DNA from 2 places in the Pseudomonas sp. NY15372 genome. Region 1 is predicted to be linked to the other one. Evidence: predicted binding sites of a transcription regulator. Region 1 holds the regulator's gene; the other holds the start of a gene.
What was found. Region 1 encodes FliA, which starts transcription of late flagellar genes. Its sites were predicted from a motif close to CTAAAGTTTNNNNNNNNNNNGCCGNTAA; they were not measured.

Region 1 (3,487 bases):
CCCCGGCCAGTCCCTGGCCCAGGCTCTGGAGCCACTGCTGCGCAAGCGTGTGGTGCTGATCGATACCGCGGGTCTTCAGGCCAGCGACCCGGCCCTGCGCATGCAGCTGGAGACCCTCGCCGGGCGCGGCATCGCCGCCAGGAACTACCTGGTGCTGGCGACCACCAGCCAGAAGCAGGTGCTCACCGCCGCCTACCACAGCTACAAGCGTTGTGGCCTGGCCGGGTGCATCCTGACCAAGCTAGATGAAACGGCCAGCCTCGGTGAAGTACTGAGCCTTGCCATCAGTCATGAATTGCCAGTGGCCTATCTGACCGACGGGCCGCGTATTCCTGACGATCTGCAGTTGCCGCGCAAGCACCAGTTGGTCAGCCGCGCGGTCAGTGTGCAGTTGCAGGACGAGCCCAGCGAGGAGGCAATGGCCGACATGTTCGCTGATCTCTACCACAACCCTGGCAAACGTGCGGGTTGACGAATGGACATCGCAAAGTACCTACACGAAAGGGGCGCTGTTCGACCCCTTGTGTGGCCTGGGCCCCGAGACAAGGTAAAGAACAAACATGGGTAGCATGCATCCCGTACAGGTGATCGCCGTGACCGGCGGCAAAGGCGGCGTCGGCAAGACCAACGTTTCAGTTAACCTGTCCCTGGCCCTGGCTGACCTGGGGCGGCGGGTCATGCTGCTGGATGCCGACCTGGGCCTGGCCAATGTCGACGTATTGCTGGGCCTTTCGCCCAAGCGCACCCTGGCCGATGTCATCGAGGGGCGTTGCGAACTGCGCGACGTGCTGCTGCAGGGACCGGCAGGCGTACGCATCGTGCCGGCGGCCTCCGGTACCCAGAGCATGGTGCACCTGGCGCCGGCGCAGCATGCCGGCCTGATCCAGGCATTCAGCGAAATCGGCGACAACCTCGACGTGCTGGTGATCGACACCGCCGCCGGGATCGGCGATTCGGTGGTCAGCTTCGTCCGAGCCGCCCAGGAGGTGCTGCTGGTGGTGTGCGACGAGCCTACGTCCATCACCGATGCCTATGCCCTGATCAAGCTGCTCAACCGTGACTACGGCATGAATCGCTTCCGCGTTCTGGCCAACATGGCGCAGAGCCCGCAGGAAGGGCGCAACCTGTTTGCCAAGTTGACCAAGGTCACGGATCGGTTCCTGGACGTCGCCCTACAATACGTCGGTGCCGTGCCTTACGACGAATGCGTGCGCAAGGCGGTGCAGAAGCAGCGGGCGGTCTATGAGGCCTTCCCTCGGTCCAAGTGTGCATTGGCCTTCAAGGCCATCGCGCAGAAGGTCGACAGCTGGCCGCTGCCTGCCAACCCGCGCGGGCACCTTGAGTTCTTCGTCGAGCGCCTGGTGCAACCCACCAGTGCAGGGCCGGTACTATGAATGCAAGTGGTTACAAGATGTACAGCAGGGCGGCGCGCGATGCCCAGTATGAACTGGTCGAGCGTTATGCCCCGCTGGTCAAGCGCATCGCCTATCACCTGCTGGCACGCTTGCCGGCCAACGTGCAGGTCGAGGACCTGATCCAGGCGGGCATGATCGGCCTGCTGGAAGTGGCCAACAAGTACGACGCCAGCAAGGGCGCCAGCTTCGAGACCTACGCCGGCATCCGCATCCGTGGCGCCATGCTCGACGAGGTGCGCAAGGGGGATTGGGCGCCGCGTTCGGTGCACCGCAATACCCGCATGGTCAGCGATGCGATCCGTGCCGTTGAAGCCAGAACCGGTCGTGACGCTAAAGATCATGAAGTTGCTGCCGAACTCCAATTGAGTCTCGATGATTATTACGGGATCTTGAACGACACCCTGGGCAGTCGCCTGTTCAGCTTCGACGACCTATTGCAGGACGGCGAACACGAAGGGCTGCACGAGGATGGCGCCAGCGGCCAGCAGGAGCCGGCGCGGGACCTGGAGGACGAGCGCTTCCAGGCCGCCCTGGCCGAGGCGATCGCCAACCTGCCGGAGCGCGAACGCCTGGTCCTGGCGCTGTACTACGACGAGGAGCTGAACCTCAAGGAAATCGGTGAGGTGCTTGGGGTCAGCGAGTCGCGCGTCAGCCAGCTGCATAGCCAGTGCGCGGCGCGCCTGCGCAGCCGCCTGGGAGAATGGCGCGCGCGTTGAGCCAGGGTTCGCCGCAGTCGTTGTACGTTGTACCGAATTGATTGAATGCGCGCTCGGGGGGCCGGGCGCGTTAAAGACTGCTTGGAGGTCTAATTGAACAAAGACATGAAAATCCTCATCGTTGACGACTTCTCGACGATGCGGCGGATCATCAAGAACCTGTTGCGTGACCTGGGCTTCACCAACACCGAAGAAGCCGACGACGGCACCACGGCGCTGCCGATGCTGGAAAACGGCCATTACGACTTCCTCGTGACCGACTGGAACATGCCTGGCATGTCCGGCATCGACCTGCTGCGCAAGGTCCGCGCCCACGACCGTCTCAAGGGCATGCCAGTGCTGATGGTCACCGCCGAAGCCAAGCGTGACCAGATCATCGAAGCCGCCCAGGCCGGGGTCAACGGCTACGTGGTCAAGCCTTTCACGGCCCAGGTGCTCAAGGAAAAGATCGAGAAGATCTTCGAACGCGTCAACGGCTGAGTCACGTCAGGGGGCGCCATGGAGCAAATGAATACATCGCTCGGGGAGTTCGAGACGACCCTGAAGAAGCATGCCCAGGAACTGGTCGAGAGCCTCGAGCGCGGCCGGTTCGGCGAGGCGGTGCAGCTGATTCACCAGCTGAACCAGACCCGCGACCGTGGCCTGTACCAGGAAGTCGGCAAGCTCACCCGCGAGCTGCACAGTGCAATCGTCAGCTTCCAGATCGACCCGCGCATGCCGCAGGCCGAGGAAGTCTCGCAGATCACCGACGCCACTGAACGCCTGTCCTATGTGGTCAAGCTGACCGAGGGCGCGGCCAACCGGACGATGGACCTGGTCGAGGCCGGCACCCCGGTGCTCAACGACCTGGTGGCCGAGGCCCAGAGCCTGAGTGCCGACTGGCAGCGCTTCATGCGCCGCGAAGTCGCAGCGCCCGAGTTTCGCGAGCTGGTCAAGCGCGTCGACAGTTTCCTGACGCACAGTGCCGAGGGTAATCGCAAGGTCGCCGGCCACCTCAACGATATCCTCCTGGCGCAGGACTATCAGGACCTGACCGGCCAGGTGATCAAGCGCGTGACCGCGCTGGTCACCGAGGTGGAAAGCAACCTGCTCAAGCTGGTGCTGATGGCCAGCCAGGTGGACCGTTTTGCCGGTATCGAACACGACCACCAGCAACTGCGCGCTGAAAAAGATCAAGAAAAACATCCGACTCGGGGTGAAGGTCCGCAGATTCATGCCGATAAGCGTGAAGATGTCGTGTCCGGTCAGGACGACGTCGACGATTTGCTGTCCAGCCTGGGTTTTTAAGGAGCACGTTCAATGAGCTTCGGCGCCGATGAAGAAATCCTCCAGGATTTCCTGGTAGAGGCCGGCGAA
Region 2 (3,487 bases), on a different contig from region 1:
CGGTTTTTTTATGTTTCGCCGTTTACAACGCCTGGATCAGTCGTTGAAATCGCGCCAGCCGCCCATTTCCTTCCAGCGGTTGACGATGCCGCAGAACAGCTCGGCGGTCTTCTCGGTGTCGTAGCGTGCCGAGTGGGCTTCACGCCCGTCGAAGTCGATGTCGGCACTTTGGCAGGCTCGGGCCAGGACGGTCTGGCCGTAGGCCAGGCCAGCCAGGGTAGCCGTGTCGAAGCTGGAGAAGGGGTGGAACGGGTTGCGCTTGAGGTCGTTGCGCGCCACGGCAGCATTGAGGAAACCCAAGTCGAAGCTGCTGTTGTGGCCGACCAGGATGGCCCGCTTGCAACCATTGGCCTTCAATGCCTTGCGCACCCCGCGGAAGATGTCGGTGAGCGCGGTTTCTTCGCTCACTGCCATGCGCAGCGGGTGATCCAACTTGATACCGGTGAATTCCAGGGCCGCCGGTTCGATGTTGGCCCCTTCGAAGGGCTCCACCCGGTAGAAGTAGGTGTGCTCCGGGAACAGGAAGCCTTTTTCGTCCATGCCGATGGTAACGGCGGCGATTTCGAGCAGCGCGTCGGTCGCGCTGTTGAAACCACCGGTCTCCACATCCACCACCACGGGCAGGTAACCACGGAAACGCTCGGCCATCGGATGGCGAACGCCGCTGCCTTGACCTTCCTGGTCGTCTTCGTAGAACGCTTCGCTCACGCCTTCTCCTCCAGCAGACGCCAGCGCAGTTTTTCACCGGCGCGCAGCGGAACCACGGTGTTGTCACCAAATGGCAGGCTGTCAGGAGCGGTCCACTCGTCACGGACCAGGGTGATGGTGTCGGTGTTCGCTGGCAAGCCATAGAACGCCGGGCCGTGCAGGCTGGCGAAACCTTCGAGCTTGTCCAGCGCATTGCGCTGTTCGAAGGCCTCGGCATACAGCTCGATGGCCGCATAGGCGGTATAGCAGCCGGCGCAGCCGCAGGCGGCTTCCTTGGCGTGACGGGCATGGGGCGCCGAATCGGTGCCGAGGAAGAACTTGCTGTTGCCGCTGGTGGCCGCGTCCAGCAGCGCCACCTGGTGGGTGTTGCGCTTGAGGATCGGCAGGCAATAGAAGTGTGGGCGGATACCGCCGACCAGCATGTGGTTGCGGTTGTACAGCAGGTGCTGGGCGGTGATGGTCGCGCCGACGTTGGCCGGGGCCTGCAGGACGAACTGCGCGGCATCGGCGGTGGTGATGTGTTCGAACACCACTTTCAGCGTGGGGAAGCGCTCGACCACGCGGGCCAGGTGCTCGTCGATGAAGCGTTTCTCGCGGTCGAACACATCGACCTCGGCACGGGTCACCTCGCCATGCACCAGCAGCGGCATGCCGGTTTCGGCCAAGGCTTCGAGGGCTGGCGTGATGTTGTCGATGCTGGTCACGCCCGAGTCGGAGTTGGTGGTGGCGCCGGCCGGGTACATCTTGGCGGCATACACGAAACCGCTGGCCTTGGCCGCGCGAATATCCTCGGCGCTGGTGCGGTCGGTGAGGTACAGCACCATCAGCGGCTCGAAGCGGCTGCCCGCCGGACGTGCGGCCAGAATACGCTCGCGATAGGCACCTGCCTCGACGGCGTTGCGTACCGGCGGGACCAGGTTGGGCATGATGATGGCGCGGGCGAAGGTACGCGCCACGTCGCCAACGGTATGGGGCAGGACGGCACCATCGCGCAGATGGATGTGCCAGTCGTCGGGACGCAGAAGGGTCAGGCGATCGGACATTGGGGATTCCAGGCGGGTCGAACTCAAGGGCCAATGCTACCGGAAAACCCCGGTAGGAGCACGGCTATCAAGTTTTCCCGCTGGCGTCCGATAGCCTGCAGGTAAGCCGTCAGAATCTGTGGAGCCACCCGTGCGCCAGCGTTACCTAGCCCTTCTTACCCTGTTTGCCAGCCTGCCGGCCGGGGCGTTGACCTTCCAGACGCGCGTGGAGAATGTCGCCTGGAGCGTCGAGGGCGACCCGTTCGAATGCCGGCTGTCCCAGGCGATCGACGGTTTCGGCAGCGGCGAGTTCGTCCGCCGTGCCGGCGAGCAGGCGGTTTTCCGGTTGCGTTCGGACAGCAACGCGCTAGGGGCGGGCAGCGCGACGTTGCTGGCCGCGGCAGCGCCTTGGCAACCTGGTCGAGGCGACATCAATCTCGGGGCCGTGCGCATGGGGCGCAGCGGGGTGTTGTTCACGTCGTCCCAGGGGCAGGCCAGCCGGCTGATCAATGGCCTGCTCGACGGGCGCAGCACGGTGGTGCGCAACTATGCCGGCGAAGGCGGCAGGCCCATGGAGGTGCGTGTATTGCCGGTCAGCTTCGTCAAGGCCTATGGTGACTACCAGGCATGCGCCGGCAAGCTGCTGCCGATGAACTTCGACCAGGTCCGCCAGACCCAGGTCGGTTTCCCGCGCGGTATCGAGCTGGACAGCGCGGCTCGGGCGCGCCTGGACGTGATTCTCGACTACCTCAAGGCCGACCCGTCGGTGAACCACATCGAGCTCGATGGCCACGCCGACAACAGCGGCAGCCGCCTGACCAACCGCGACACCTCGCGCCGCCGGGCCCTGGCGGTCGCCGACTACCTCAAGGCCCATGGCGTGCCGGAGGATCAGATTACCGTGCGCTTCCATGGCGAACGTTACCCCCTGGCCCGGAACAACAGTGCCGCCAACCGGGCGCGCAACCGCCGGGTGAACATCCAGCTCGAGCGTGTCGCCCCGGTCGAGAAACCGGTGGAAAAGCCCAAGGCAGAGCCCGCCCCGGCTCCCGCTGCCGCAGCCCCAGCGGTGCCTGACCCAGCGCCGACGCAGGCCCCCGCAGGAAAAAAATCCTGACTGAGGCGATAGTCGCGCTCTTGACTGTTCCTGTCGCTTTGTCATCACAAGCTGTCGCCCCATTGTAAATATTTCAGTGGGGCCGGTAGAATCAACCGCTTTCCGTACAACCCCGTGGAGTGATGGCATGGCGGACGTAAAAAAGGTCGTACTGGCGTATTCCGGCGGCCTTGATACTTCGGTGATTCTCAAGTGGCTGCAGGATACCTATAACTGCGAAGTGGTGACCTTCACCGCTGACCTGGGTCAGGGCGAAGAGGTCGAGCCGGCCCGCGCCAAGGCACAGGCAATGGGCGTCAAAGAGATCTACATCGACGACCTGCGCGAAGAATTCGTGCGCGATTTCGTGTTCCCGATGTTCCGCGCCAACACCGTCTACGAAGGTGAGTACCTGCTGGGTACTTCCATCGCCCGTCCGCTGATTGCCAAGCGTCTGATCGAAATCGCCAACGAAACCGGTGCCGATGCCATTTCCCACGGCGCGACCGGCAAGGGCAACGACCAGGTACGTTTCGAACTGGGTGCCTACGCCCTGAAACCAGGCGTCAAGGTCATCGCCCCGTGGCGTGAGTGGGACCTGCTGTCCCGCGAGAAGCTGATGGATTACGCCGAGAAGCACGGCATCCCGATCGAGCGTCAC

Region 2: the regulator FliA is predicted to act here: its motif matches at 1,818-1,845, upstream of ACNFG0_RS07850 (flagellar protein MotY).

Annotation. Positions count from the first base shown of each region.
Region 1 covers NZ_JBLUPY010000006.1:49,039-52,525, forward strand. The annotation lists gene flhF (flagellar biosynthesis protein FlhF) at 1-472, shown strand, start outside; gene fleN (flagellar synthesis regulator FleN) at 561-1,394, shown strand; gene fliA (RNA polymerase sigma factor FliA) at 1,391-2,131, shown strand; gene ACNFG0_RS06855 (chemotaxis response regulator CheY) at 2,237-2,611, shown strand; gene ACNFG0_RS06860 (protein phosphatase CheZ) at 2,630-3,418, shown strand; gene ACNFG0_RS06865 (chemotaxis protein CheA) at 3,431-3,487, shown strand, end outside.
Region 2 covers NZ_JBLUPY010000007.1:52,872-56,358, reverse strand. The annotation lists gene rnt (ribonuclease T) at 37-648, opposite strand; gene pyrC (dihydroorotase) at 705-1,751, opposite strand; gene ACNFG0_RS07850 (flagellar protein MotY) at 1,882-2,847, shown strand; gene ACNFG0_RS07845 (argininosuccinate synthase) at 2,975-3,487, shown strand, end outside.